3 regions of the Mesorhizobium sp. M1403 genome follow, and region 2 is predicted to be linked to each of the others. Evidence: predicted binding sites of a transcription regulator. Region 2 holds the regulator's gene; each other region holds the start of a gene.
The links. Region 2 encodes PhoB, which activates phosphate uptake and scavenging genes when phosphate is short. Its sites were predicted from a motif close to TGTCATNNANCTGTCAT; they were not measured.

Region 1 (10,357 bases), on a different contig from region 2:
CGCGCATGCAAACTTCAGCCCGGCCACGGTTTGGACGTGATGGACCAACTCATGCACAAGTACCGACAGCTCCGCCGGGGTGCCGCCTGTCCAGCCCTCCGGCAAGAAGATAGTCCGTGCTTCGTCATCGTAGATAGCAATAACAGTGGGCTGCTTGCCAACATTGTCCGGACGGGCAAAATTGGGGCTGCTGTTCCAGCGATCCGCCGCCACGTCGCGAAACCGCAAACCTGCCATCCTGCGCGCAGGTACGAAGCTTACCGCCGGGGGCTCTTCGATCGACGGAAGGCCGAGTTCAGACGAAAGCCATACCGCTATTGCCATTAGCGCGGCCGGCTGCGAGCGGTCAGACATCTTTCATGGGAGCAAGAGCACCAGGTGCGCCGGGCAATTGGATGCCGGGCCGGGCGGGATCGGGTCCTATAAGCTCCGAGTCGCCCGCGGGCGCGGCAAGCGTCGCTGATGCTACTACACCGGGTGCGCTGAGCAATTCGATATAAGGCAGGACCAACGGCGGCAATCCTGAGCCTGGATCGGCATTGGGTCCTCTAAGCTCCGGCTCGTCCGCGGACGCGGCAAGTGTCGCCGCCAGGATCACGCTTAGGACGCAAGGCAAGCATGCCCTTAAGAGCGCGCTCATGGTCACGACCTCCTTGATCGGCAGCGCCATCAATTTGGGAGACACCGCCGTGATGAAGAAACAACGCCACGAAAGAGCGTTCAGGTTTGCATTGCGGTCAACGAATGCGACGGCTTCGCGACGTGCTCCCGTAACCTGCGAAGCGATGCATAAATTACTGGCCGGTGTCCCGTGCGCACCTCCTGACGCCGGCCCCGGACTGCAAAGCAGCCTGGATAATCACAGGCTCACCCTACGCAAGCCGATGTCCATGCACATCGGTACGGTCACCCAATTTCTAGGCGCCGCTTGCCTAGTTTTCGGCGCGCCTGCCTAGTCTTCGCGGCTTACAAGGCGTCTGTGGAGGACAGCAGCCTAAACCCAAGAATCCGACCTCAGTCGTTCCGTGATTTGACCTAGGCCGGCAGACGTCGTCCGTTTGCGGCGGCCGCAACTCGATTGTCCGTCCGCGCGCCTGCGTCGCGCGGATGTGGCCCGATCGGCATGATCACCGGGAACGGCGTTGCGCCGAACGCAAACGTCCATTTGTAGCCGACCAGCCCGTCTTCGGGCGTCGTGTGCTGGTCGTGATGAGCAAGCAATTTGGCGCGCTCCGCCAATTCCTCCGCCTCGCGCCTGACCATTTCCGCCGTTTCCGGCCGCATCCGCCTGGAGAAGCTGACGAATGTCGCCTCGCGCTCAAGATGGGTGATGGCCCAGCCGATGAAATTCTTGTTGGTCATCTCGAACAGCGGCCGCAATGGCCCGTCGAAATTCCACTGGATCGGCGCCTCGACCAGCAGCCTTGCCGACAGGCCGCCACCGAGTGCGATCAGGCCGAGTTCCTCGAGGTCGCGCAGATAGAGGAACATCGAAGCCTCGCTCAACCCTTGTGAGCGCATGATGCCTTCGGGCGTGAATTTCTCGGAAAGCATGACGAAGACGAACAGCAGTGCCGGCCGCCCGGCGAGCCTGCGCTCGATCTCCGGCGCGATCCGGTTGGCAGGTCCCGGTCCCCTGTTCATCGAGCCGAGCACGTTCTCCAACTCCACGCCGGCGGCATCGCAGATCTCGATCAGCCGGTCGAGCTTGCAGTTGCGCTCATGGAAGATGCGCTTCACCGTCGGCTCGGAAACGCCCATCCGCTCGGCAAGGACACGGTAGGTCACGCCCTTGGCCTTAAGCGTCCGCTTCAGCGCTTCGAAGATCGGGCCGTTCATGGGATGCACCTCTTTTACGCGATTTGGTATCAGCCTTCGGTACTAGTCCCGATACATCTTCCCGAAAAGTATCGAAAGGCCTAGCTCTCCCCCATTCCATTACAGGAGACTAGCCATGAAGAGCCTCTTCACCTCGATACTTCTCGCCCTGGTCGGCATCGCCGCCGCGCCGGCAGTTCAGGCGGCCGAACTCTGGCGCGCTACCGGGCTTGAGCAACCGGAATCGGCGCTGTTCGATGCCGCCGGCAAACGCATCATCATCTCCAATATCGTTGGCAATCCCGGCGACGCCGACGGCAATGGATACCTGTCGGTCCTGTCTGTGGACGGCAAGATGGTTACGCAACATTGGACCGACGGCATGGACGCGCCCAAGGGCATGGCGATTGCCGACGGCAAACTCTACGTCGCCGACCTCACCCATGTGCGCGTCGTCGATCTCGCAAGCGGCAAGCTAACATCGACGATCGACGTGCCGAACGCGGTCTTCCTCAACGACGTGACCGCCGACGCGTCCGGCAAGGTCTACGTCACTGATATGCTTGCCGATACGATCTATCGCATCGACGGCGACCGGCCCGAACTGTTCGTCAGGGATGCGGCGCTTGCTTCGCCGAATGGCATCTTCGCCGATGGCGGCCGGCTGATCGTCGCTTCGTGGGGCAAGGGCATCAAGCCCGATTTCAGCACCGCGGAGCCGGGCGGCCTGCTCTCGGTCGATCTCGCCACCAAGGCAATTGCGTCACTGCCCGGCGCAGAAAAGTTCGCTAACCTCGATGGCGTCGTCGCCATCGGCGGCAGCGTTTACGCCACCGCGTATATGACCGGCACGCTCTACAGCTACAAAGCCGGCGGCACGCCGCAAGCGGTTGCGACGTTCAAGCCGGGCAGCGCCGACATCGGCACCGACGGCAAGTCGACAATCTTCGTGCCGCTGATGAACGACGGAGAGATCGCGGCATTAGGCCTCGACTAAGCCAGCCATCGGCTCAGGCGGCGGGCGCGGCTTTCTTCAGCTGCGCCCGCGCATCCGTGATCGAGGCGGCATAAGTCACCAGCGGCCGCTTGACGCCGTGGTTGATCAGCATGCGGCGTGTCTGCGGTGAAGCGCCTGAGATAATGAAGCGAACGCCGGCGCGCTTGGCCTTGTGGGCCGCGCCCTCAATAACATTGGCCGCCGTCGAATCGAAGAACGGCACCGCCGAACAGTCGAGGATGAAGTTCCTGCGCTGGTCGGCGATGCGGTCCAGCACCGTGCCGACGGTCGAGGCGGCGCCGAAGAAAAAGGCGCCCGATATCCGGTAGACGACGGTATCGGCATCGCTCGCCTCGCTGGAATCATAAGCGCTGGCGCGGTCGGCAACGTCTTCCTGGACCAAGGATTGATGGTCCGCCTCCACCGCGATGCTCTTGGCCATGCGGTCGATGAACAGCATCGAGCCCAGCGCAAAACCGACGACGATGCCTTCGGTCAGGTCGCGGAAGATGACGATCAGGAACGTCGCCAGCAGTACCAGCGCATCGCCGCGCGAGGCGCGCAGCAAGGTGGCGAAGGCCTGTTTCTCGAACATGTTCCAGCACACCACCGCCAGCACGCCGGCAAGTGCCGCAAGCGGGATATAGCTGGCCAGCGGTGCCGCCACCAGCATCAGGGCAAGCAGGATGGCCGAGTGCATCATGCCTGAGACCGGTCCATGCGCGCCGGCCCGTACATTGGTCGCGGTGCGGGCAATGGTGCCGGTGGTGCAGATACCGCCGAACAAGGCGGAGGCGATATTGGCGAAGCCCTGCGCCACCAACTCGCAATTGGAGCGATGCCGCCTTCCGGTCATGCCGTCAGCGACGACGGCCGACAGCAGCGATTCGATCGCCCCGAGCAGCGCAAAGGCGATGGCGTCCGGCAGCACGTCGATTATCCTGTCGAGGCTGAGCGGCGGGAAGGCCGGCCATTGCAGGCTGCGCGGGATGCCGCCGAAGCGCGTGCCGATCGTTTCGGCCGGCATGGCGAGCAATGCCACGACGAGTGATGCCAGCCCGATGGCAATCAGCATGGCCGGCCACTTCGGCCGAAACCGCTTCAACAGCGCAATGGTGATGATGGTCAGTGCCGCCACCGCGGTTGCGGCGAGGTTGATCGTTCCGGCCGCCTCGCCGATGGCCATCAGCTTGGGCACCAGCGGCCCCGGTTCCTTGCCGGCGAGCTTCAGCCCGAAGAGTTCGACGATCTGGCCGGAGAAGATGATGACGGCGATGCCGGCGGTGAAGCCGACGGTCACCGGATAGGGGATGAACTTGATGTAGGTGCCAAGCCCGAGATAGCCGATGGCAAGCAGGAACAGGCCGGCCATCATCGTCGCCAGCAGCAAGCCGTCGACGCCAATTCGCGCCACCGTCGCAGCCACCAGCACAATGAAGGCGCCGGCCGGGCCGCCGATCTGGAAACGGCTGCCGCCAAGCGCCGAGACCAGGAAGCCGCCAATGATCGAGGTGTAGAGCCCGCGCTCCGGCGTCACGCCTGAAGCAATGGCAATTGCCATCGACAGCGGCAGCGCCACGATGGCGACAGTCAGCCCGGCGATGGCATCCGCCTTGAAGTGCGCGAGCGTATAGCCCTCGCGCAGCACCGTCACCAGCTTCGGCGTGAACAGTTCGGAAAATGTCGGCCGTGCCGGTTGATGCACTGCCCGCCGGGTCTGATCCATCGAGTGCCTTCCCCATGAAACCAAGGAGGCGGCGGGATCGTCGGCAGGACTGTCGGCGGTCGCCGTCGCGACTTGGAGCGGCGTGCGTCCAAATCGACGCACAGGTACGCTCCAACACTTTTGAACCGCGCATTGGACTATCCGAAAATCGATTTCGATTTTCGGCGATGCGGCAGTACCGTCAGCCTTGCGGGTTCTGCGGCGTGACAGGCTTGAGGCGAACGCCCCTGCCGCCACGCTCGCTCGCCTGGTTGTCGCCGATCAGCTCGACCCCGGCCTCTTCAAGGGCCTGGATGACCTTCATCAGCGTATCGACCACGCCCCGGACCACGCCGTCGCTCGCTTCCATGCGCTGAATGGTTGGAAGCGAAACCCCGGCGCGCTCGGCGAGCGTCTTCTGATCGATGCCGGCCAGCGCCCTCGCGGCACGCATCTGCGCGGCAGTGATCATCGGCCATAACGCCCGTCTGAGTCTGCGATATCACGTGTAATACCTTCATTATGATGGTTCAAGCATCATCTTGCATATGTGAAACATGCAGCACTCTTTGCCAGCCGATGCGCTAGCATGCTACAATTTCGGCATCGTTTGGCGGGACATCCATTGCGATCCCGATTTCACAGGCAACGACTCAAAAAGGATGAGCAGGTGAAGATATTCAATGCGTTGGCGACCTCGACAGCCTTGCTGTCGATGGTTTTCCTGCTGGCAGGCTGCGGGTCATGGCCTGATCAACAGGCTGATTTGACCGCAAATCGACTGACATGAGTCAGGTGCCGCCGGCCCGCCCGAGCCATCGCTGCAGGAACCGGGCCGCAAGCCAGCACAGCATCGCCCAGGCAAAGCCGGCGCACCAGCCGGCCAATACGTCGGAGGGCCAGTGGACGCCGAGATAGATGCGGCTGATGCCGACCACCACCGTCGTCAGCACCGCCAGACCGAGCACATAGATCTTCGTTGTCCGCCCGGGCAAAAACCGCGCCGCCATGCTGCCCAGCGTCAAATATGTCACCGCCGACAGCATGGCGTGGCCGCTCGGAAACGAAAGTGATGCCACGTCGGCGAGATGCGAGACCAGATCGGGGCGCGGCCGATCTATATCGAACTTGAGCACGCTTGACAGGACCTGGCCGCCCGCTACCGCGATGAACATGAGAAGCGCCGCGCCTGGCCTGCGGATGAGGAGCAGATAGACGATCATTGCTGCCGTGATCAGCACCAACACGCTGGCGCTGCCGAGGCTGGTGATGTCGCGCATCGCTCCTTCCAGCCACGCCGGTCCGATCGGATTGTCGGGTTGGCCGGCCTTGCGGAAGGCAAGCAGGATTTCGGTATCGAAGGCATGCGGCGTAGTGGCCCGCGCCATCTCCATTAGCTCCTCGAACCCCCACAGCCCGCCGGCAATGATCAGCCCGGCCAGCAGAACCGGGAACTCCAGCCAGTTGCGCAGTCTGCTTGCGGTCTTCTTCATCGGCCCGATCGCAGTTACAGCCTTTGCAGATAGGGCCCGAGCGTGATCAGCGCCACAGCTGCGATAGCAAGCACGATGCCGGTTGCCTGTAAGGCATTGACGCGCTCGCCGAAGAAGACCAGCGCCACCACATTCACCGACACCAGCTGGATCACCGCTGACAGGCTGAACGACACCGACATGCCGAATTCTCGGATCAGCCTCAGCATGATCAGATTGCCGAGCGAATAGAGCGCTAACGTCAGCACGATCTTGCCGAGGCTCGGCGCCAGTCCCCATTGCTTCGCCGCCGTCGCCGCCAGCAGGAAGATCACTGTCGAAATGCAGAGCTGCCCAAGTCCCCAGAAACTCACTTTTTGCTCCTCCCGATGCGGTCCTTACGCGCCTGCCGCAGCTCTTGTTTCCGAAGCGCCGGTCGCGGTCAAGCGGGCCGATGTTGGATACGAAATCGCAGGTGGCAATTAGCCGGCATGTCATCAAACTGTGACCTGCCGGCGATACCGGATTGGCCAGGCAACACGCTCCAGCAATCCATCCAGCCAGAGGCAGGCCCCTATGACCGAACATCGCACCCCTGACGCCCATTTCCGCACCAGCCTGCTCGAGGAAAACGATGGGCCAGGAGCCAATCCCAGCGACAACCGCACCATGGGTGAGATCATCGCCGCGCGGTTCTCGCGCCGCGGCTTCCTCAAGGGCTCGCTTGCCGTCTCGGCCATAGCCGCTACCGTCAGCCCGCTGGCGCTGATCACCGCCGACAACGCCCGCGCCGCCGAAGGCTCCGCCTTCGCTTTCGACGAGCTCGAGGCCGGCATCGACGACAAGCATCACGTCGCACCCGGCTATGACGCCGACGTGCTGCTGCGCTGGGGCGATCCGCTGTTCGCCGATTCGCCGGAATTCGATCCGACAAAACAGTCGGCGGAAGCCCAGGCCAGACAATTCGGCTACAACAATGACTATGTCGGTTATATCCCGATCGACGGCTCGGCCGAGCACGGCCTGCTGGTCGTCAACCACGAATACACCAATCCGCACCTGATGTTTCCGGGCCTCGTCACCATCGTCGATGGCAAAGCCAAGCAGGCGCCTCTCAGCAAGGAACAAGTCGACGTCGAGATGACGGCGCATGGCGGCACCATTGTCGAGATCCGCAAGGAAGCCGGCAAATGGCAGGTCGTTCGCGACGGCAAGCTCAACCGCCGCATCACCTCCAACACCGAGATCGCGCTGTCCGGCCCCGTCGCCGGCCATGACCGAGTCAAGACCAGCGCCGACCCGAGCGGCACGAAAGTTGTCGGCACCGTCAACAACTGCGCCGGCGGCGTCACGCCGTGGGGCACCTATGTCATGGCCGAGGAGAACATCCACGGCTATTTCTCGGGCGAGCTGCCGCAAGGCCACAAGGAAGCCGCCAATTACAAGCGCCTCGGCATTCCCGAAGGTGCTTATGAATGGGCAGCGCATTACGACCGTTTCGACATCGGCAAGGAGCCGAACGAGCCGAACCGCTTTGGCTGGATCGTCGAGGTCGACGTCCAGGATCCGACTTCGGTGCCGAAGAAGCGCACCGCAATGGGCCGCTTCAAGCATGAGGGCGCCGAATCGATCGTCGCCAAGGATGGCCGTGTCGTCTTCTACCTCGGCGACGACGAGCGCTTCGACTATGTCTATAAGTTCGTCACCACAGGCAAGTTCAATCCGGACGACCGCGCCGCCAATATGGATTTGCTCGACGACGGCACCTTGCATGTCGCCAAGTTCGCCGAGGACGGTTCGGTCGAATGGCTGCCGATCGTCTTCGGCCAAGGACCGCTGACGGCGGAGAACGGCTTTGCCAGCCAGGCCGACGTGCTGATCGAGACGCGCCGCGCCGCCGACCTGCTCGGCGCCACCAAGATGGACCGCCCTGAAGACATCCAGCCCAATGCCGCCAACGGCAAGGTCTATGTCATGCTGACCAACAATTCGAAGCGCAAGGCCGATCAGGTCGACGCCGCCAACCCGCGTGCCGAAAATGCCTTTGGCCACATCATCGAGATCGTCGAGGACGGCGGCGATTTTGCCGCCACCAAGGGCAAGTGGGAGGTGCTCTTGAAATGCGGTGATCCCTCGGTTGCGGCAGTCGGCGCCACCTTCTCGACCGCAACCACGGCCAATGGCTGGTTCGGCATGCCGGACAATTGCGCGGTTGATTCGACCGGCCGCCTCTGGGTCGCCACCGACGGTCAGGGTCCGAAGGCCACTGGCCGCACCGACGGTCTGTGGGCGGTCGATACGGAAGGGCCGGCGCGGGCGACCTCAAAACTGTTCTTCCGCGTGCCGATCGGCGCCGAAATGTGTGGTCCCCTGTTTGCGCCGGACGACCAGACCGCTTTCGTTGCCGTCCAGCATCCAGGCGACGGTGGCGAGGACTGGGAGGCTTTCGGCCGTCCGTCCTACTATGAGGATTTGTCGACCCGCTGGCCCGACTTCAAGCCGGACATGCCGGTGCGGCCGGCGGTCGTTGCCATCACCAGGCAAGGTGGTGGCAAGATCGCGGTCTGACACGCAGCAAGGTCTTGCAGTCTCAAGGAAGGATTTCGGCGATACGAAATCCTTCCTTTCCCGATGCGGGATGCATCCATGCTACGCATTATGCGCCGACGAATCATTCGGTGCGCTGAACCACGGCCACATTCATTGTGCTTCGCAACCTGAAGCCAATGGACTCGTACAATCTAATGGCCGTGGCGTTGCTGGCATAGGCGTGGAGATAGGGAACTTCGCCGCGTGCCACTATCCGGTTTGCCACGAATATTGACAACAGCTTGCCCAGGCCACCGCCGCGAAATTCCGGATGTGAGCACACCCCGCTGAGTTCGGTATAGCCAGGTTGCTTCATGCGCTCGCCGGCCATCGCCGCAAGTCTGCCCTCGATTTTCACACCCCAAAAATCGCCCAGGCTCAAGGCTTCGAGCGTGAATGGGCCAGGCTTGGTGACCAACGCCAGAGCCAGCATCTCAGCGGCGTCGTCTCGCGTCAGACGTTGCACGCGCTGGTCGGAGACGATCTGCAACGGCTGCTCGGCAATCATCTGAACCCCGGCTGCGGTCGACGTCGCGGAAAGCCCCGTGGGCAGAGCAATGGCGTCCGCTTGAAGCAGGATCACACTCTCGCCTGGGGAGACAAGCTTTTCAAGTGCCCGCAGGCTTTCCGCGTCGTCCGCGCCAGTGGCGGCGAAAGGAACAATCGACGGCCGATATCGCCTGGCGAGGTTGCCACCTTGCGCGAAGGCCTGATGTCGCGTCTGAAGCGCGCTCCAGATCGGGCGGTCAAGCAGGTGTTTCATTGCACGGCATCTCTCGGTTTTGGTGCACGACGGTCGAGAGGAGCCGCGGCGAGGCCGTCCTCGATGGCGGCCAACTGATCGAGAAGCGGCCCCGAAAGATCCGCGCACAGATCCGCGACGGCGTTCTCGATGCGCGACCAGACCTCGCGCTTTGCGACATCGACCAGCCGCCGGCCGTCCCTGGTGAGGGAGACGACCCTGCGCCGCTGGTCATCGATCGACGGACTGACCTCGAGCAATCCCAACTCGGTGAGAAGCGAGACGCTTCGCGTTACGCCTGGCTGCGCGATGCCAAGGGATTGCGCCAGTTCCCCGACAGGCAGGGGGCCTAGCCTGTCGAGCGCGGCCAGCAGTGGGTACTGGCTCGCCTGAACCGGAACATCCAGCCGGTCGAGAAGGCGCTGCGCCTCCGCTTGCAGTTGCTCGCCTATACGCTTCATCCTGCTGCCCAGGCACAGGAAGCCAAGCGATCGTATGACGTCTTCCATAGGCCAATCCGCCTCGCGATAAATCATAACATGATATATAACAAAACATGAAGGTCAAGGGGCTATCGTCGCAGGGGCTGCACTCAGTGCTGTTTCCGTTGATCGATAAGGCTGCTTTGCCTGGCAAGGCCAATCGATCAGTTGCGCAGCCGGTAGCCGGTTCTGAAGATCCAGGCGACGATCGCTATGCAGACAAGCAGGAAGACCACCGTCATGCCGAGGCTGACGCCGACCGAAACGTCGGATTTGCCGTAGAAGCTCCAGCGGAAGCCGCTAACCAGGTAGACCACCGGGTTGAACAGCGTCACCGTGCGCCAGATGCCGGGCAGCATGTTGATCGAATAGAAGCTGCCGCCGAGGAAGGTCAGCGGTGTGATGATCAGCAGCGGCACCAGCTGCAGCTGCTCGAAGCTTCTTGCCCAGATGCCGATGATGAAGCCGAACAGGCTGAAGGTCACGGCCGTCAGCACCAGGAAAGCGAGCATCCAGAACGGATGCTCGATCGTCAGCGGCACGAACAGCGAG
Region 2 (10,357 bases):
ACGGCAAGCCGCTCTACTCGGCTATGTAATCTCCTCCAGGGAGGGCGTCGACGGCGCCCTCCCTGTTGCCTTCAATCGCGAGGACCCAATGACCATCGCTTCCGATGCCATGCTATCATCTGCAGCCCGGGCCAGGGAAGCTACGGTGCGGCGCTTCGCGCTCACAGACGCCATATTCCGCGGACTCACCCGCGCTTCCGCAATTCTTGTGCTGGTCATCCTCGGTGGTGTCGCAATCTCGCTGTTTGCCGGCTCATGGCAGGCCCTGTCGTCCTTCGGGTTCTCTTTCCTGACGACTGAGAGCTGGAATCCGGTTACGGAAAAATTTGGCGCGCTGGCGCCGATCTACGGCACCCTGGTCACGGCGGCCATCGCCATCCTGATCGCGGTTCCGATCGGCATCGGCATTGCCGTGTTTCTCACCGAACTCTGCCCGCGCCCGCTCAGGCGCCCGATCGGCATAGCGGTCGAGCTGTTGGCCGGCATTCCCTCGATCATCTACGGCATCTGGGGCCTGTTCGTGTTCGCGCCGTTCCTGCAGACGACGATACAGCCCTTCATCATCAACATCTTCCACGGCGTGCCGGGACTATCCAGCCTTTTCGCCGGCCCTCCTTACGGCATCGGCCTTCTAACCTCGGCGCTGATCCTCGCCATCATGGTGCTGCCCTTCATCACCTCGATCACCAAGGACGTCTTCGATACGGTGCCGGCGGTGCTGAAGGAATCGGCCTACGGCATCGGTTGCACGACCTGGGAAGTGACCCGGCGCGTGGTCATTCCCTATACCCGCATCGGTATCATGGGCGGCGTCATGCTTGGCCTCGGCCGCGCGCTCGGCGAAACCATGGCGGTGACCTTCGTCATTGGCAACGCTCACCGCATCAGCGCCTCTCTGTTCGCGCCGGGCACGACGATCTCGGCGACCATCGCCAATGAATTCACCGAGGCCGACGGCGATCTCTACACCTCCTCTCTGGTTTCGCTCGGCCTGATCCTGTTCGTCATCACTTTCCTGATCCTTGCCGCCGCCCGCTATATGCTGATGCGGATCGACGCCCGTACGGGAGCCTGACCGATGTCGACATCCTCATCGCTCCACAGCCGCCGCAAAGCCAGGAATTCGGTGATGATGGCGCTTTGCGTCGTCGCCGCCGGCATCGGGCTTGCCTGGCTGGCGCTCATTCTCGGTGCACTGGTCTATAAGGGCACAGCCGGGCTTTCGTTCGCGGTCTTCACCGAGATGACGCCACCGCCAGGCGAGGCCGGCGGCCTGCTCAATGCAATCGCGGGCAGCCTGCTGATGACGATCATCGCCGTTGTCGTCGGCACGCCGATCGGCGTGCTGGCGGGAACCTACATGGCCGAATATGGGCGTTTCTCGCGCATCACCACCGTCGTGCGCTTCATCAACGACATCCTGTTGTCGGCGCCCTCGATCATCATCGGCTTGTTCGTCTATGAGTTGATGGTGCGGCCAATGGGGCATTTCTCGGCCATAGCCGGCGCCGTTGCGCTTGCCATCCTGGTCATTCCGGTGGTCGTGCGCACCACTGAAGACATGCTCAACCTGGTGCCGAACGCGTTGCGTGAAGCCGGTGCCGCGATCGGCGCGCCGCGTTGGGTGGTGATCCGTTCGGTCGCCTACCGCGCCGCATTGTCCGGCATCGTCACCGGCATATTGCTGGCGATAGCACGCATTTCCGGCGAGACGGCGCCGCTGCTCTTCACCGCGCTCAACAACCAGTTCTGGAGCAGCAATATCAACGCGCCGATGGCCAGCCTGCCGGTGACCATCTTCCAGTTCGCTCTCAGCCCTTACGAGGAATGGCAGCAACTGGCGTGGACCGGCGCACTCATAATCACCCTGACGGTTCTGGGCTTGAGCATCCTCGCCCGCAGCCTTACCGGACGCAGAGAGGACAGATGACACAGATGTTGTCCCCGGACATGACGATGACCGAAACGGTCGCCGAGAAGACGAAGATCGAGGTCAAGAACCTCAACTTCTACTACGGCCAGAGCAAGGCGTTGAAGGACATCACCTTGTCGCTGCCCGAGCGCAGCGTCACTGCCTTCATCGGCCCTTCGGGCTGCGGGAAATCGACGCTGCTGCGTGTGTTCAACCGCATCTACGAACTCTACCCGAAGCAGACAGCCGAGGGCCAGGTGCTGCTCGACGGCAAGAACATTCTCGACCGCTCGCAGGATCTCAATCTCCTGAGGACCAAGATCGGCATGGTGTTCCAGAAGCCGACGCCGTTCCCTATGTCGATCTACGAGAACATCGCCTTCGGGGTCAGGCTCTATGAGAATCTCGGCAAGTCCGAAATGGACGGCCGCGTCGAACAAGCGTTGAAGCGGGCCGCGCTGTGGGGCGAGGTCAAGGACAAGCTCAACGCCAGCGGCTTGAGCCTGTCAGGCGGCCAGCAGCAGCGGCTTTGCATTGCCCGCACCGTGGCGGTGAAGCCGGAAGTCATTCTGCTCGATGAGCCGGCTTCGGCACTCGACCCGCTGTCGACCGCCAAGATCGAGGAGCTGATAGACGAGTTGCAAGCCGATTACACGATCGTCATCGTCACCCACAACATGCAGCAGGCGGCGCGCGTGTCGCGCCAGACCGCCTTCATGTATCTGGGTGAACTGGTCGAGTTCGACCGGACCGAGAAGATCTTTACGTCGCCCCGCGAGAAGCGCACGCAGGATTACATCACCGGCCGCTTCGGCTGAGCCGTTCCGATCATGCATATAAGGACAGGACCATGGGCGAACACACAGTCGCTTCTTTCGACGAGGATCTCGAGCAGATCAGCAAGCTGATCCGCGACATGGCCGACCTCGCCGGTTCGATGGTCGGCGGGGCGACCAAGGCCCTGTTGAATTCTGACAACGTGCTGGCGCAACGCGTCGTTTCCGACGATGCCATCATGGATGCGCGTCAACGCGAACTGGACGACCGCGCCATCACCCTGATCGCCAAGCGCCAGCCGATGGCCCACGATCTGCGCCATGTCGTCGGGGCGATCCGCATGGCCGGCGATCTCGAACGCATCGGCGACCTTGCCAAGAATATCGCCAAGCGTGTGAGTGCGGTCGGCCTTAGCGTCACACCGCGCGACCTATCGCATTCCATCGATGCGATGGCGCAGCTGGTGCTCATCCAGGTGCAGGGCGTCATCGAGGAGTATGCTGCAGGCGATGCGGCCGCGTTGGCCAAGCTACGCGCCGCCGACGAGCGCATCGACGTCAAATATACGTCGGTGTTCCGCGAACTGTTGACCTACATGATGGAAGACCCGCGCAACATCACCGCTTGCACGCATCTGCTGTTCTGCGCCAAGAATCTGGAGCGGATCGGCGACCATGTCACCAACATCGCCGAAAATGCGTATTATGTGCTGACCGGCGAGCAATTGCCGGTCAATCGTCCGAAGCAAGACGAAACGACAATGTCCGCACCGGCGACATGATGGGGGTGCCCAGCCGATGATCGCACCACGCATAATGGTGGTGGAGGACGAGGAGCCGTTGGGTGTGCTGCTCCGCTACAATCTCGAATCCGAAGGCTACCAGGTCGAGGTGGTGACACGCGGCGACGAAGCCGAGATCCGTTTGCAGGAGAATGTGCCCGATCTTCTGGTGCTCGACTGGATGATACCAGCGGTTTCCGGCATCGAGCTCTGCCGCCGGTTGCGGGTGCGCCCCGAAACCGAACGGCTGCCGATCATCATGCTGACCGCGCGCGGCGAGGAGAGCGACCGGGTACGCGGTCTTTCGACCGGCGCCGACGACTATCTGGTCAAACCGTTTTCGACACCGGAATTCATGGCCAGGGTCAAGGCGCTGCTGCGCCGCGCCAAGCCGGAAGTGCTGTCCAGCGTGCTGAAGGTCGGCGACATCGTGCTCGATCGCGAATCGCACAGGGTGTATCGCAAGAAGACCGAGATCCGGCTCGGGCCGACCGAATTCCGGCTGCTCGAATTCATGATGCGGCATCCGGGCCGCGTCTTCTCGCGCAGCCAGTTACTCGATAATGTCTGGGGCGAGACGATCTATATCGACGAACGCACCGTCGACGTGCATGTCGGGCGGCTGCGCAAAGCCGTCAACAACGGCCGCATGCCTGATGTCATCCGCACCATCCGCGGTGCCGGCTACGCGATCAGGGAAGATTGACCCGCCCAGTCAGGCTACGTTCTTTCTGACGCCGGGCCTCATTTGCGCGCCCGGCGCGAAAATCTGCTGGTCGACGAAGCTTAACGCCCGCATTGCACAGCCTTCGCGGATCAGCGGCAATTCGTTCGGCTCGGTATCGAAGGAGATCGAGCCCGAATGCTGGCCGCCGGCGGTCTGGGCGATGGCCTTCCGCAAGGCCGGCTCGATCAGATCAAAGGCGGCGGCACTGGCGCCGACCATTGCGACCGGTGCCGGATCGATCAGCGCGAACAGCGAGCCGAGACCGAAACCCAGCGCTTCGCCGGCCTTGCGGTAGGCTTCGCGTTCCGGCCCGTCCTTCTCGCGCGCCCGAACCGCCAGCGCGCGCATGTCGGCGTCGCTGACGTCGGCGACCGGTTGGCTGTCTTCGCTCATCTGCGTGGCGTTGCGCCAGATGGCGTAATTGCCGGCATAGGCCTCGATGCAGCCGCGCCGCCCGCAACGGCAGAGCGCGCCGCCCGGACGATGGATCATGTGGCCAAACTCGCCGCCCGAGGAATGCGTGCCGGTGAACAGCTCGCCCTTCAACACCAGCCCCATGCCGATGCCGTGCGAAAGCAGGATGGCGATGAAGTCGTCGCGATAGCGATCCGGATCGCGCCAGCGCAAAGCCACCGCCATCATATTGCAGTCGTTCTCCACCGTGGCCGGGATGCCGAATTCATCTTCCAGCATGTCGGCAAAGGCGATGTCCGTCTGCGGCGTGATCGGCGACCACAGCATGGCGCGTGCAGGGGAGTCGGTAATTCCCTGAATCGCCAGGGCGATGCGGGCGACACTGCGGACGTCAAGATCTGGATCGTCCAGCCGGCGCCGGACGATGGCCATGCATTCGCGGATCAGTTCGTCGCGCGGCATGGTCAGCGTGTCCAGCCGGCGCTGTTCCTCGGCGACCACCTGCCCCGCATAGTCGATGATGGCGGCCGACAGGAAATTCAGCGACAACACCACGGTCAGCACCGCCGCCGCTTCCGGATTGAGGGCGAGGCCGACCTGCGGACGACCGCGTTTCAACGAAACGGGTTCGCTTGCCTTGCTCTCGGCGAGGATGCCTTCCCGTATCAGGTCGGAGGAGATCGCCGATATGGTCGAATGGCTGAGGCCGGTGGTTGCGGCGATCTCCGTACGCGATGGCTGGCCGGCCCGGCGCACGGCCGAGATCACCATCGCCCGGTTGCGCCGGCGCAAATCGTCATGGCGGATTCCGACCGACATCGTTTTGCTTTCCTCCCGGTTTGCCGCGGCCGCTCATGAACCGGAAGCCGTCGGTAATGCCGACAAATAGTGTCAGATGAGGCAAATAGTGTCAGATGCAGGTGGCGCTGTCATCGTTTATTCCGAAGCTCGAAAAAACTCGCAGCAACATCAAAATCCATCAGAATCGATGTTGACAGCAGCGGGAGATCGGGCCAGTATTTTTTCGAGGCTCGAAAAAATTAGCGCCTCTAAGCTGGCCTTTGGGGCCAATTGGTCACGCCGTACGCGGCGCAGGGAGGATATGATGAAGAAATTCACGACCGCCATTCTGGCGGGTGTCGCCATGACGCTGGCGCTTGCGTCGGTGGCGCAGGCTAAGGACAAGGTCATCGGCGTTTCCTGGTCGAACTTCCAGGAAGAGCGCTGGAAGACCGACGAAGCCGCAATGAAGGCGGCCATCGAGGCCGCAGGCGACAAGTATATTTCCGCCGACGCACAGTCCAACCCCGGCAAGCAGCTCACCGACGTCGAGAGCCTGATCTCGCAGGGCGCCAACGCACTGATCATCCTGGCGCAGGACGCCTCGGCGATAGGGCCGGCCGTGCAGAAGGCGCTGGACGAAGGTATTCCGGTTGTCGGCTACGACCGGCTGATCGAGAACAAGGACGTCTTTTACCTGACCTTCGACAACAAGGAAGTCGGCCGCATGCAGGCCCGCGACGTGTTCAAGGTGAAGCCGGAAGGCAACTATGTCTTCATCAAGGGCTCGGGCGCCGATCCGAATGCCGATTTCCTTTTTGCCGGTTCGATGGAAGTGCTGAAGGACGCCATCGACAGCGGCAAGATCAAGAATGTCGGCGAGGCCTATACCGACGGCTGGCTGCCGGCCAACGCCCAGAAGAACATGGAACAGTTCCTGACCGCGAACGACAACAAGGTCGATGCGGTGGTCGCCGCTAACGACGGCACTGCCGGCGGCGTCGTCGCCGCACTGACGGCGCAAGGGTTGGCTGGATCGGTTCCGGTCTCGGGCCAGGACGGCGACCACGCCGCGCTGAATCGCATCGCGCTCGGCACACAGACGGTCTCGGTGTGGAAGGACGCGCGCGAGCTCGGCAAGAACGCCGCCGAGATCGCCTCGCAATTGGCCGACGGCAAGCAGATGACCGACATTGCCGGCGTGAAGGATTTCACCACGCCCGGCGGCAACACCGTAAAGTCCCTGTTCCTGACCCCGGTCGCCATCACCAAGGACAACCTCAACGTCGTCATCGACGCCGGCTGGATCAAGAAAGAAGAGGTCTGCGCGGGCGTGGCGGCGGGCGCTGTTCCGGTCTGCAACTGATCCGAGTTTCCGAGAAGTCCGAACGCCGCGGCCGCTTGCCGCGGCGTTTTTTCAAGAAAGAATTGTTTTTCCGCTTCCGGCGGATAACTTCTAGGCTGCTTCCGGCATCCGCGGCAGACGGCAACCCGGCGGGAGAAACATCATGACCGACACGACTTCCAACACGCCGGTCGACAGCTCGACGGCAGACCGGGCGCGGGAATCGGAGCTCGGCGTCGTTGCCCGATTTCTCAAGGCAACCGAACTCGACACGCGCATGCTCGGCATGGTCGGCGCGCTGCTGGTCATCTGGGTCGGGATCCACATACTGTCGGGCGGGCTCTTCCTGACGCCGCGCAATCTCTGGAACCTTTCGGTGCAGACCTCGTCGGTGGCGATCATGGCGACCGGCATGGTGCTGGTCATCGTGATGCGCAACATCGATCTTTCCGTCGGCTCCGTGGAAGGCGTGATCGGCATGGTGATGGGCGTGGCGCAGGCCGAATTCCTCGTCCGCATCATGGGATTTCAGCTTGGCAGCCCCTGGCTGTGGGTCATCGCACTGGCCGCCGGCCTGGTGCTCGGCCTGGCTATCGGAGCGTTTCAGGGTTTCATCATCGCCTATCTCCAGGTTCCTGCCTTTATCGTGACGCTCGGCGGATTGCTGGTCTGGCGCGGCATGGCATGGCTGATCACCAGCGGGCGCACCGTTGCGCCGCTGGACAGGACCTTCCAGCTGATGGGCGGCGGACCACGGGGCTCGATCGGCGCCACCTGGAGCTGGATCGTCGGTGTCCTCGCCTGCGCGGCCGTTGCCTTCATGCTCTTCAACGGCCGCTCGCAGCGCAAGCGCTTCAACTTTCCGCTGCGCCCTGTCTGGGCGGAAAGCTTGCTCGGCGTGATAGCCTGCGCCGCCATCCTCGGCGCCGTGTGGATCGCCAATTCCTATCCTTGGCCGGTCGGCATCGTACGCCAATATGCCCAGCAGAACGGCATCACCGTTCCCGAGGGCGGGTTGTTCATCGCCCACGGCATCGCCATACCTGTGCTGATGGCCGTGGCCGCGGGCATCGTCATGACCTTCATCACCAGACGCACCCGTTTCGGCCGCTATGTCTTTGCCATAGGCGGCAATCCGGAAGCGGCCGAACTCGCCGGCATCAACACACGCTGGGTCACCATGAAGGTGTTCATGATCATGGGCGTGCTGGCCGCGATCAGTGCGGCGATCGCATCGGCGCGCCTCAACGCGTCGACTAATGCGCTGGGGACCCTGGACGAGCTGCTGGTCATCGCGGCGGCCGTGATCGGCGGCACGTCGCTCGCCGGCGGCTCCGGCACGGTGCTCGGCGCCATGCTCGGCGCGCTTTTGATGCAATCGCTGCAATCCGGCATGGTGCTGCTCGGCATCGATTCGCCGCTGCAGAGCATCGTTGTCGGCGCCGTGCTGGTGGTCGCGGTGTGGCTCGATACCGTCTATCGCAAACGGGTCTAGTGAGGAGAACGAGCATGGCAGACAGGACCGCTCCCACGGGCACGCCGCTGATCGAGATGCGCAACATTTCGATCGCCTTCGGCGGCATTCGCGCCGTCGACGACGCCTCGGTCGATCTTTTCCCGGGCGAGGTGATGGCTTTGCTCGGCCATAACGGTGCCGGAAAATCGACGTTGATAAAAATCCTGTCCGGCGCCTACAAGCGTGATGCGGGCCAGATTTTCGTCAACGGCGAGGAGGCTTCGATCTCCAATCCGCGCGACGCCAAGAAGTACGGCATCGAGACGATCTACCAGACACTGGCGCTGGCCGACAATGTCGATGCGGCCGCCAACCTGTTTCTCGGCCGCGAGCTGATGACCGGCTGGGGAACGCTCGACGATGTCGCCATGGAGGCCGAAGCGCGCAAGGTGATGGGCAGGCTCAATCCGCGTTTCCAGCGCTTCAAGGAACCGGTGGTAAAGCTTTCGGGCGGCCAGCGGCAGTCGGTTGCGATCGCCCGCGCCATCCTGTTCAACGCCCGCATCCTGATCATGGACGAGCCGACGGCGGCACTCGGGCCGCAGGAGACGGCGCAGGTCGGCGAACTGGTCAGGCAGCTCAAGGCGGACGGGATTGGCATCTTCCTGATCAGCCATGACATCCATGACGTGTTCGAGCTTGCCGACCGCGTCTGCGTCATGAAGAACGGTCGGGTTGTCGGCACGGCGCGCACGACCGATGTCACCCAGGACGAGGTGCTCGGCATGATCATCCTCGGCAAGTGCCCGCCCGGCGCCATCCCAGGGCCGGGCGCCCTGAAGATCGCGGCCTGAACGAGAATTAGCCGGCTAATCACAAGTCGCCAAAATGTGCCAGCAGTCACCATGCTTTGGCCTCGCCATTGTGTTGGCGTCGGGAGTTGCCCATAAAGATGCCGAACCGTCCACGGGACGTATCAGCAATTGAAGAAACTCTTTCCGACCGTAGCTTTCATCGCCGTCGCGCTGATCAGCCTGACGATGGCGGGTTTTGCCTATTTTGCCACCCAGGAAGCCGCCCGTATAAAATTCGAGGCGACGGCGGACGACGCGCTTAACCGGATCGAAAGCCGCATCGACCTGGACCTGTCGCTGCTGCGCTCAACCCGGGCATTGTTCGATGCGCGCAATGGCGGTATCTCGCAAGGCGAGTTCAAGGCTTTCTTCAACGCGCTCGACATCGACAATAATTTCGCCGGCCTGCGCGGCATCGGCTTCCTCCGCCTGGCGAAAACTGGAAACGAGGCGGCGGTCGAGCGCGATATCCTGCACGATCACGGCGCAAGCCATCCGATCTATCCCGACACGAACTTGCCGTGGCGTACGCCCATCGTGCTGTTCGAGCCGCTGGACCCGTCCAATAAATCCAGCATCGGTTATGATATGTTCACCGGGCCGGTGCGGCGCGAGGCGATCGAAAAGGCGATGGTCGACGACCAGCTGCACGCCAGCGGGCTCGTGCAGCTCGGCAAGGATACGGGTGCCGCGCAGACCTTCACCGGGTTCCTCGTCTTCGTCCGGCTCAATGTCGAAACCGCGCCGGACGCCGTCAACGCATCGAGATCTTCGACTGCCGGCTTCCTCTATGCGGCCTTCCGCTCCCGGGACCTGTTCCAGGCTGCGCTCAGCCGGGCACCTCTGTTGCCGGTCAACACCGAAATCTATGACGGCGCTGTGAACAGTGACAACCTGCTGTTCCAGTCGGAAACGCCGCCTGTTTCAGCCCTTGGCGACAGGCTGCTGATCACCCGCAAGATCACCGTTGCCGGTCGGCCGTGGGTCGTCCTGTTCAGGCCGACAAGTGCTTTCTCGCAACCTTCCTCGCGTGCCATTCCGGTGATGCTCGGATTGTTTGGGCTACTGCTTGCGGGCGCCATCGCGCTGGTGGCCCGCTATCAGGAGCGGGCCTATGAGGCGGTCTCGCTGCTTCACGAAACGACCGAAAAGAGCCTGCTGGAAAAAGACCTGATGCTGCAGGAGATGAAGCATCGCATCAAGAACTCGATCACGCGGGTGCTGGCAATCGCGCGCCAGACAGCATCGCACACCGCCGACGTCCAAGAGTTCTCGGCATCATTTTCGGCTCGGCTGCAGGCGATGGCGGCT
Region 3 (10,357 bases), on a different contig from region 2:
TCGTCGGGAAATTCCTCGATCGGCGCGACATGCTGGATGCCGGCATTGTTGACCAGGATGTCGAGGCTGCCGAAGGCTTCCTCGGCCTCGCGGACCATGGCAGTCACCGCCGCGCCGTCCATCATGTTGGCGCTGGAGTAGCGGCACTGGACGCCGAAATCGGCTTCGATGCCGGCGCGCTCCTGTTCGATGGCGGCCGCATCGCCGAGACCGTTGATGGTGATGTTGGCGCCTTCGGCGGCAAGGGCGCGGGCAATCGCCAGACCGATGCCGCTGGTCGAGCCGGTGACGAGGGCGTTCTTGGAAGACAGGAAACCCATGATGATCTCGCGAAAGGTAGGAGGGAACGGCGATGCTGGTGTGCGTCGCAGCATGACCATGCCATCGCCGTGTGTCGGCGCGATTACAGCGCTGTGGCAGTCCAACGGCCTTCAGCTGCTGGCGGCAGGCTGACACGGCGTTGTCATGGTGCCGTGCAAGATAACCGGTGCGCACTCGCGCGGTCATTCCTGCAGTACATGGGGGAGCAGCTTGGAAAATCGCCGATGTCGTGAAGCGCGCCTATGCCATGCCGCTCACCAACCCGTCCTTCCCGCCCGGGCCCTACCGTTTCTTCGACCGCGAATACGTCATCATCACCTATCGTACGACGCGCGAAGCCCTCGAGGCCGTCGTGCCGGCGCCGCTGGAAATCGACGAGCCGCTGGTCAAATACGAGTTCATCCGCATGCCGGATTCTACCGGCTTCGGCGATTATACCGAGACCGGGCAGGTCATCCCGGTCCGCTTCCAGGGCCAGCATGGCACCTATGTCCACTCGATGTTTCTTGACGACGATGCACCGATTGCCGGCGGACGCGAGCTCTGGGGCTTTCCCAAGAAGCTTGCCAGCCCGAAGATCGTGCATGAGGGCGAGGTGGTTGTCGGCACCTTGCATTACGGCAGCGTTCTGTGCGCCACCGGCACGATGGGCTACAAGCACAGGCCGGCCGATCACGGCCAGATTCTCGCCTCGCTCGCGGCGCCCAATTTCCTGATCAAGATCATCCCGCATGTCGACGGCACGCCGCGCATTTGCGAGTTGGTGCGCTATCACCTCACCGACGTGACGTTGAAGGAGGCCTGGACAGCGCCGGCGGCGCTCGATCTCAGGCCCCATGTCATGGCCGACGTGGCGCGGTTGCCAGTGCTCGAGATCGTCTCGGCGGTTCACTTCATCGCCGACCTGACGCTCGGCCTTGGCGAGGTGGTTTACGACTATCTCGCCGGACGCGAGCGGTCAGTCAGTCCAAATCTGGAGGCATTCAGCCGTGCTTGAACGCAACACCAAGAGGGCCGTCGCCACCATCGAGGAAATCTCGGCGCAGTACGACCGCGTCGCGCTGGTGTTCCAGGGCGGCGGTGCGCTGGGCGCCTACCAGGCCGGGGTGTACCAGGCGTTGGCCGATGCCGGCTGCGAACCGACCTGGTTCTCCGGCGTCTCGATCGGCGCGATTAATGCAGCGATCATAGCCGGCAACGAGCCGAGCCGCCGGCTGCAGCGGCTCGAGCAGTTCTGGCAGACCATTTCCGGCCGCAAGATCTGGGCCTATACGCCCGAGGGCGACGTCTACCGGGACATCCGCAACCGCACCAGCTCGTGGATGACGATGACGATGGGCCAGCCCGGCTTTTTCAAGCCGCGCCATCCCAATCCGTGGTTCGAGCAGCCAGGCGCCGAGGGCGCTACCAGCTTCTACGACACCGCCGAGCTTAAAGAGACGCTGGAGAGCCTGATCGATTTCGACGTGCTCAATGACGGCAAGAAGCGGCTCAGCGTCGGCGCGGTCATGTCAGGACCGGCAATTTCGTCTATTTCGACACCGAGAAGGTGCGCATCGGGCCGGAGCACATCATGGCAAGCGGCGCGCTGCCGCCGGCCTTCCCGTCGATCCGCATCGAAGGTGAGCATTATTGGGACGGCGGCATCGTCTCCAACACGCCGCTGCAATATTTACTCGACCAGGAAGAGGACCGCAGTTCGCTGGTGTTTCAGGTCGATTTGTTCAGCGCCCGCGGCGCCTTGCCGCGCGGCATGGCCGATGTTTTGTCACGGCACAAGGACATCATGTATTCAAGCCGCACACGCCAGAATACCGACAACTTCCAGCGCATCCATGCGCTGAAGATGAAGCTGCTCGATGCGCTGAAGCGCGTCCCCGTCGAGTTACTGAAAGAAGGGGAGCAGGAATTGATCGCGGACTATTCGGATGCCGGCGTGGTCAACATCGTCCACCTGATCTACCAGCATAAAGGCTATGAGGGGCACGCCAAGGATTACGAATTCTCGGGCACCTCGATGCGCGAGCATTGGGAGATGGGGCTGGAAGACACGCAGCGGACGCTGCGCCATCGCCAATGGCTGACACTGCCGACCAATGTCGAGGGCGTCGCCATCCACGACCTGCACCGCGAAGATCCGACTTAAAGCGCGCCGCGCGCTTGACCGGCCTCAGAACCGCAGTTTGGCGCCGGCGCGCAGCAAAAGCCAGTAGAACAGGCCGGTCGCGCCGACCGCGAGCAGCATCGCCAGGATGAAGCCGCTGGGGCTGTCGGTGAATGGCAGCCCGCCGGTGTTCATGCCGAATATGCCGACGATCAGGGTGCCCGGCAAAAGCAGTGCGCTCATCACTGCCAGCGCCTTGAGGCTGCGGTTCGATTCGTCGGCAAGCTCGGCCGCAAGCTCCTCCTGCAGCAGCCTTGCCCGGTCGTTGATCATGACGACCTCGCGGTCGAGCCGTTCCAGGCGGGCAGCAAGCCGGCGCAGAACTTCATGTGCGCCGGCGGAAAGGTTCCAGGCGGAACGGTCTTCATCCTGGAAAAGTGCTGCCAGGGCCGAGATCGGCCGATGCAAGGATACGGCAAGGCGGCGCACATCCTTCAGCTGTCGTCTTTCGTCGGCAAGCCGCTCGGTCACGAGATGGTCCTCGACCGCATCGAGCCGCTTCGTCGCCGCGGCGAGCCGCAGGCTGGTGGTCTTGCAAAAAGCCATGACCAGCGTTTCGAACAGCTCGAATGCTGTGGCGGGCCGCAGCCCCGCGGCAAGGGCGGTGTGCACTTCCTCCACCGCCGCCAGCGGATGGCGGCGGCCGGTGACCAGCAGCCGCTCCGAGACCGCAAAATGCAATCTGCCGATGGTCGTCGACTGATGGGCGATCTCGCCATGCAGGTCGGCGGAAATGCCGTGGACGACCCCATTCTCATACGCCAGCACCAGGCTGTCCTCATGTCCTTCGAGGATTGCATGAGCCGACGCCGGCAGCGCGCAGGCATGGCTGACCCAGGAATGGGCGCGCCGGTCGACAAGGTCGACATGCAGCCAGACCCAGCCGTCCAGTGAGGCCAGCGCGGCCTCTATGTCCCGGGGCGCCAGCGATTCGGGAGCTTTGCCGGGAGCGGCATGATAGGCCCAGACCAGCCCGGGGGCATGATGCTGGTCGTCCGCGGCAAGCAATGTCAGATGCGATGCGTCATTCATGGCCGCCGCCGAGACAATGCACGTTCAGGATCCGGGCGGCGCCGGAGCCGGCGCCGCGACATTCTGGCCAAGTCCTATCCCCGCTCAGAATATCTGGCGGAAGATGACGAACAGCACGAAGGCAAGACAGATGGAGACCGGAAGGGTCAGTATCCAGGCCATCAGCATGTTGCGCACTGTCGACCATTGCAGGCCCGAGCCGTTCGCCGCCATGGTGCCGGCAACGCCCGACGACAGCACATGGGTGGTCGAGACCGGCAGGCCGAGATAGTCGGCCGATGCGATGGTCGCCATTGCAACAAGCTCTGCGGACGCACCCTGGCCGTAGGTCAGATGGCTTTTGCCGATCTTCTCGCCGACGGTGACGACGATGCGCTTCCAGCCGACCATGGTGCCGAGGCCGAGCGCCAGCGCGATGGCGACCTTGACCCAGAGCGGGATGAACTTCGTCGCGTTGTCGACCGCCTTGTGATAGGTCGTCACCGCCTTCAGGTCGTCGGCCTCCATCGGCAGCAGCTTCTTCTTGTCGATCAGTTTCAGCGCTTCACCGATAAGATAGATGTTGTTGCGGGCGTTGCTGACCAGCGTTGTCGGCAGCTTTTCCACGGACGGATAGGGCGACAACATTGCGCTAGTGTCGTGGATGAAGCTCTGCAGGGCAGGCGTGGTCTCGTCCTTCCAGGTCTTGGTGCGAACGGCGTCACCGACCACGGTTGCCGCGTCGGTCACGGCGACGCCGGGCTTGACGTATTTGCCGAGTACCGTTTCGACCTGCGTCGCTGCGGACTTGTAAGCTTCGAGATAGTTCACGTCCGGTGTGCGGTTGAGCGCGAAGGCGGTCGGCACCACGCCGATCAGGATGAGCATGATGAGGCCCATGCCCTTTTGCCCGTCATTGGAGCCGTGGGCAAAGCTGACGCCGGTGCAGGTGAAGATGAGCAGCGCCCGGATCCACAGCGGCGGCGGAGCGCTCGACTTCGGCGCCTCGTAAAGCTCGCGGTTCCTGACCAGCAGCTTCATCACCAGAAGCAGCAGCCCAGCCAGGCAAAACCCGACCAGCGGCGAGATCAGAAGCGACAGGCCGACATTGCTTGCCTGCGACCAGTCGATGCCGCTGGTGATGGAACCGGCCGGCGCCGTGAACTGGTTGGCGAGGCCGACGCCGATGATCGAACCGATCAGCGTGTGCGAGCTCGAGGCAGGCAGGCCGAGATACCAGGTTCCGAGGTTCCACATGATCGCTGCGACCAGCAGCGCAAAGACCATGGCCAGCCCGGAGCTCGATCCGACCTGAAGGATCAGTTCGACCGGTAACAGCGAAATGATGCCGAAGGCGACCGCCCCGCTGGCGGTGAGCACGCCGAGGAAGTTGAAAAAGCCGGACCACATCACTGCAAGCTCGGCCGGCATGGAATGGGTGTAGATCACCGTTGCCACCGCATTGGCGGTGTCGTGAAAACCGTTGACGAATTCGAAGCCGAGCGCGATCAGCAGCGCCAGGCCAAGCAGGATCCACGGCACCGCGACGGTGCTGGTCAGGTCCTGGCTGAGCGCGTAGCCGACATAGGCAAGGCCGCCCAGGATGATGACGGCGAAGGCCGGCAGAAACCATTTGCCGGTGCTGTTCGGCCGGTCGAGCGGATGCTCCGGCCTTGGAATTCCTGCTTCGCTGGAAACAATATCGACCATACCCCACTCCTCTTGCATTGCAGCAAAGAATGGGAGGACGCTAGGTCGGCACAATGAAGCCTGTGTGACAGCAGGGCACTTTGAGATTGGAGTAGATAGTGCTGGACGGGGGGTCCGGATCTATTCCGCGATCTCAAGCAGGGTCGATATCAGCAGCCGGCGCTCGTCGGCGGAGAGAATGTCCGAACCGAACAGGTTCATGCTGCGAAGCCCTTCGATGGCGAGATAGCAGACCAGCAGCGCCTTGAGATTCGGCGTCTCCTGCTTCAGCCGCTCGAACACTTGCCGCCTGAACGATTTTATCGGCGTCAGGAAATCGGGATCCTCGGCAATCGCCGAAAATATCCAGGATGCCGACGGTTTCGACTCCTCGGCATGCTCGGCCGAAAGCCTGATATAGGCCGCAAGCGGGCTTTCGCCGCTGACGCCGTTGGTGCGGGCGGCCTCAAGCGCCTGTTGGAACGCGCTGAGGTAATCCTCCACCAGCGCCTGCATCAATTTCGCCTTGGTCGGGAAATTGTAGAGAAGACCACCCTTCGACACGCCGGCACGGCTGGCGACCGCATCCAGCGACAGACTGCCAGGACCCGTCTCTCGCGCCACGTCGGCGGCGGCGGCGAGGATCTTCTCGCGCGAATTTGTTCTGCGGGCCTTCATCAATCGTTCCCCATTCATTAGCTTAGGCGGAATTGACAAGACCGTCCAGACGGTACAGTAAGATTGCCGTCATTTGAAATTGGGACCACTCACAGGTATGTGTTCCGGTCGTCCGACCGTTATGCTGGGCCATGGCCGAGGGGACTGTTCGTGATCAAGCGCTTCATCATCGCCTTCATTCTGCTCGTGCTGGTGTGCGGCGGCATCGTCGGTTTCAACCTGTTTCACGACATGGCGACCAAACAGTTCTTCGCCACCATGAAGCCGCCTGCCGCGACCGTGTCGACGGTCATCGTCAAACCGATGTCCTGGACACCAGGCATCGAAGCTATCGGCACTGTCAGTGCCGTACGCGGCGTCGACCTGACGGTCGAAACCGCCGGCATCGTCAAGGACATCCTGTTTCATGCCAATCAGAAGGTCGCCGCCAACGCCGTCCTGCTGCAGCTCGACGATAAAGTCGAGCGAGCCGATCTCGTGGCGTCAAGGGCGCAAGCCACATCCGACCAGACGACACTGATGCGCGCTCTTGAGCTGCAGAAGCGCGGGGTCGGCACCGACGCTACGCTCGACACCGCGCAGGCAGCGGCATCGGTGTCCGCCGCGCAGGTAAACAAGCTGCAAGCGGTGCTCGACCAAAAGCAGTTGACGGCCCCCTTCAAGGGTACCGTCGGTATTCCGAAAATCGACCTTGGCCAGTATCTCACACCCGGCACCGCTGTGGTGACCTTGCAGGACTTGGATACGATGCGTGTCGATTTCACCGTGCCGGAGCAGCAGCTTCCGCAGCTGAAGATCGGACAGACGGTGCGGCTGGGCGTCGGCGGCGGCGACATGCCGTTCGCCGGTAGCATCCGCGGTATCGATCCGAAGATCGACCCGACCAGCCGGCTGGTGACGGTGAGGGCGGAGGTCGGCAATCCCGAAGGCAAGCTGACGCCGGGCCAGTTCGTCCAGGTGCGCGTCGAACTGCCCGAGGAGAACAACGTGCTGGCGCTGCCGCAGACGGCACTGACTTCCAGCCTGTACGGCGACTTCGTCTTCGTGGTGCGCCCGGCCAAATCCGCCGAAGCCAACGGGGCGGCTCCCGAGGCGAACCCGGAAGAAAAGCCGGCTGCAGGTGCTGCCAAGCCCGCAGCCGAAGCACCCGCCGCAAAACCCGAAGAAAAGCCGGCCGCTACCCCAGCCAAACCGGCAGCGGAAGCCAAACCGGCAGCGGAAGAACCGAAGCCGCAGCTCGTGCTCGCCCAGGTGTTCGTCAAGCCAGGCCGCCACAACGCCGGCCTGGTCGAGATCCTGGAAGGCATCCAGCCCGGCGACGAAGTCGTTACCGCCGGCCAGAACCGGCTCTCCAACGGCATGTCCGTTGCCGTCGACAACACGATCGATCCGAGCAAGCCGGGGAACCAGCAGGCAGCCCAGCAATGAGCTTTTCCGACCTCTTCATCCGCCGCCCGGTTCTTTCGACCGTGCTTGCCTGCATGATCCTGCTTCTGGGTTTTCAGGGCATCTTCAACCTTTCGATCCGGCAGTATCCAGAGGTTGAAGAAACGGCCATCACGATCACCACGGCCTATCCCGGCGCCAGCGCCGACCTGATCCAGGGGTTCATTTCCGCGCCGATCGCGCGTGCTGTCGCTTCGACCGAAAACATCGATTATGTCACGTCGTCGAGCCGGCCGTCATCCAGCACCGTGACAGTGCAGATGAAGCTCGGCTCCGACCCCGACGTCGCGCTGAACGAAGTCTTGTCGAAGGTTCAGAGCGTTCGCGGCGATCTGCCGGACGAAACCAAAGACCCGGTGATCGTCAAGGGCACCGGCCAGCAGTTCGCGATGATGTACATCTCGATGCAGAACCCGAACATGACGCCGGAACAGCTCACCGAATATATCGAGCGCGTCGTGCGGCCGCGTATCTCGACGGTCGAAGGTGTTGCCGACGTGCAGATTTTCGGCGCCGCCGAATATTCGATGCGTGTCTGGATCGACCCGATCAAACTGGCGGCGCGCGGCGTGACGGCGGCGGAAGTGCTGACGGCCATCAACGAATCGAATTTCCTCTCCGCGCCCGGCGATACCGAAAACGAATATGTGGCTTCCTCGATCACGGTTCGCTCGACCCTGCAGACGCCGGAGGCTTTCGCTGCCCTTCCGCTCCGCTCGAAAGACGGCAATGTGGTGAGACTGCGTGACGTGGCCCGCGTCGAGCTCGCCGCGGTGAACACCGACACCAGGGTCACCTTCAACGGCAAGCCCGGCATCTTTCTCGCCATCTTTCCGACGCCGGCCGCCAATCCGCTGACCACCGCGGCGGCGATCCACAAGATTGTGCCGACCATCCAGGAGACGCTGCCGCTCGGCATGACGATCGAGATTGTCTATGATTCGACCGAGCAGATCAGCGCGTCGATCGAGGAGGTGTTCAAGACCATCGGCGAGGCGGTCGCCATCGTCATCGTCGTTATCCTGCTCTTCCTCGGCTCGTTCCGCTCGGTGCTGATGCCGATCGTGACCATTCCGCTGTCGCTGATCGGCGTCTGTTTCCTGCTGTTTTCTTTGGGTTATTCGATCAACCTCTTATCGTTGCTGGCCATGGTGCTGGCGATCGGGCTGGTTGTTGACGATGCCATCGTGGTGGTGGAAAACATCCACCGCCACATGGAGGAAGACGGCTTGTCGCCGATGCAGGCGGCCTTCAACGGCATGCGGGAGATCTCGTCCGCCGTCGTTGCCATGACGATAACGCTGGCCGCGGTGTTCGCGCCGCTGGCCTTCACCGGCGGCCTGACAGGCGCACTGTTTCGCGAATTCGCGGTGACGCTTGCCGGCTCGGTGGTCCTTTCGGGTGTCGTCGCCCTCACCATCACACCGATGATGTCGGCACGTATCCTGAGGTCCGGCTCGCACAGCCGCTTCCAGCGCATTGTCGACAATACGTTCGGGCGCGTCGAACACGTCTATGAGCGGCTGGTCACCGGCTCGCTGAAATATCGCCCGGTGACGCTGATGATCGTCCTCGCGCTGGTCGCCACCACCGGCTTCATGTTCACCAAGACCTCGAGCGAACTGGCGCCGGAAGAAGACCAGGGCTTCTTGCTGTCTATTGTCAACGCGCCACGCTATGCGACGTCGGACTACACCGAGACTTATGTGAACCAGATTCTCGGGCTGGTGAATGATATCCCCGAAACCAGGGCGCGGTTCTCCGCCGTCGCGTTCCAAGGCCCGACGAACAGCGCTTTCGTCGGCTTCGCGTTCAAGGACTGGGCCGAGCGCGCGCGCAGCTCGAAGGAACTTCAGGAAGACATCACTGCCCGCCTTGCCAAGGTGGCAGGCGTCGAGGCTTTCGTCTTCGCGCCGCCGACGCTGCCCGGCTCCGGCGGCGGCCTGCCAATCACAATGGTGGTGCGCTCGACCGGCGAGGCCTCCCAGGTGTACGAGGCGGCCGAGAACATCAAGAACAAGGCGCAGGCCTCCGGTCGCTTCCTCGCCGTGCAGAATTCGATGTCCTACGACGCGCCGGAAGTGACGGTGACGATCGACCGCGATCGCGCCGCGGCACTCAACCTGCCGATCGCCGATATCGGCCGGACGCTGACCCTGTTGGTCGGTGGCGCCGAGGTGGCGCAATTCGACCGCGAATCCAACAGTTACGACATCATCCCGCAGGTACCGCAGCAATTCCGCGACAATCCCGAAAAGCTGGGGGAGTATTTCGTGCGCAGCGTGTCGGGCGAGATGGTGCCGCTCTCGGCGGTGGTGAAGATCTCGACCAACGCGTCGCCGGCGGCAATCGAGCAGTTCAACCAGTTGAATTCCGCCACGATTTCCGCTCTGCCATTGCCCACCGTCACCACCGGTGACGGGCTGAAGACCATCGAGGATATCGCCAGGGAAAGTCTGCCCGACACGTTCTTCATCGACTATACCGGCCAGTCGAGGCAGGAGAAGCAACAGGGCTACACGATCATCATCGCCTTCACGGCGGCTGTGCTCGTCATCTACCTGGTGCTGGCGGCACAGTTCGAAAGCTTCCGCGATCCGCTGATCATCATGATGTCGGTGCCGCTGTCGATCTTCGGCGCCATATTGCCGCTCAACATGTTTCCGAATCTCAACATGATTTTCATGATCAGCGGCTTGCAGTTCAGCATTCCACCCGCGACGCTCAACATCTACACCCAGGTCGGGTTGATCACGCTGATCGGCCTGATCACCAAGCACGGCATCCTTCTGGTCGAGTTCGCCAACCAGCAGCGTGAAATGCACGGCATGCGGCGGCGCGATGCGATCATCGCCTCGGCCAGGGTGCGGCTGCGGCCGATCCTGATGACGACGGCGGCGATGGCGCTCGGCGTGGTGCCGCTGATCATCTCCAGCGGCGCTGGTGCCGCGGCACGCTATTCGATGGGCCTGGTGATCTTCACCGGCATCCTGGTCGGAACCATGTTCACGCTGTTCGTGGTGCCGATGTTCTACACCTTTATCGCCA

Region 1: NKH01_RS31495 (PhoX family protein) is a predicted target of PhoB. The motif match lies at 6,485-6,501, and genes of this name have one in related genera.
Region 3: NKH01_RS10245 (inorganic phosphate transporter) is a predicted target of PhoB. The motif match lies at 5,260-5,276, and genes of this name have one in related genera.

Annotation. Positions count from the first base shown of each region.
Region 1 covers NZ_JAMYKY010000035.1:21,168-31,524, forward strand. The annotation lists gene NKH01_RS31460 (DUF6647 family protein) at 1-354, opposite strand, end outside; gene NKH01_RS31465 (helix-turn-helix domain-containing protein) at 1,036-1,839, opposite strand; gene NKH01_RS31470 (SMP-30/gluconolactonase/LRE family protein) at 1,955-2,815, shown strand; gene NKH01_RS31475 (SulP family inorganic anion transporter) at 2,829-4,541, opposite strand; gene NKH01_RS31480 (helix-turn-helix domain-containing protein) at 4,723-4,992, opposite strand; gene NKH01_RS31485 (phosphatase PAP2 family protein) at 5,312-6,013, opposite strand; gene NKH01_RS31490 (hypothetical protein) at 6,028-6,366, opposite strand; gene NKH01_RS31495 (PhoX family protein) at 6,569-8,560, shown strand; gene NKH01_RS31500 (GNAT family N-acetyltransferase) at 8,664-9,344, opposite strand; gene NKH01_RS31505 (MarR family winged helix-turn-helix transcriptional regulator) at 9,341-9,832, opposite strand; gene NKH01_RS31510 (ABC transporter permease) at 9,970-10,357, opposite strand, start outside.
Region 2 covers NZ_JAMYKY010000017.1:64,475-74,831, reverse strand. The annotation lists gene pstS (phosphate ABC transporter substrate-binding protein PstS) at 1-29, shown strand, start outside; gene pstC (phosphate ABC transporter permease subunit PstC) at 89-1,075, shown strand; gene pstA (phosphate ABC transporter permease PstA) at 1,079-1,930, shown strand; gene pstB (phosphate ABC transporter ATP-binding protein PstB) at 1,927-2,730, shown strand; gene phoU (phosphate signaling complex protein PhoU) at 2,763-3,470, shown strand; gene phoB (phosphate regulon transcriptional regulator PhoB) at 3,487-4,176, shown strand; gene NKH01_RS24060 (ROK family protein) at 4,186-5,430, opposite strand; gene xylF (D-xylose ABC transporter substrate-binding protein) at 5,717-6,757, shown strand; gene NKH01_RS24050 (sugar ABC transporter permease) at 6,900-8,231, shown strand; gene NKH01_RS24045 (ATP-binding cassette domain-containing protein) at 8,246-9,046, shown strand; gene NKH01_RS24040 (CHASE domain-containing protein) at 9,176-10,357, shown strand, end outside.
Region 3 covers NZ_JAMYKY010000004.1:138,903-149,259, forward strand. The annotation lists gene NKH01_RS10220 (3-hydroxybutyrate dehydrogenase) at 1-320, opposite strand, end outside; gene NKH01_RS10225 (acetoacetate decarboxylase) at 569-1,318, shown strand; partial or broken gene NKH01_RS10230 (patatin-like phospholipase family protein) at 1,428-1,936, shown strand; gene NKH01_RS10235 (DUF3734 domain-containing protein) at 2,108-2,467, shown strand; gene NKH01_RS10240 (transporter) at 2,492-3,517, opposite strand; gene NKH01_RS10245 (inorganic phosphate transporter) at 3,602-5,206, opposite strand; gene NKH01_RS10250 (TetR/AcrR family transcriptional regulator) at 5,327-5,863, opposite strand; gene NKH01_RS10255 (efflux RND transporter periplasmic adaptor subunit) at 6,014-7,291, shown strand; gene NKH01_RS10260 (efflux RND transporter permease subunit) at 7,288-10,357, shown strand, end outside.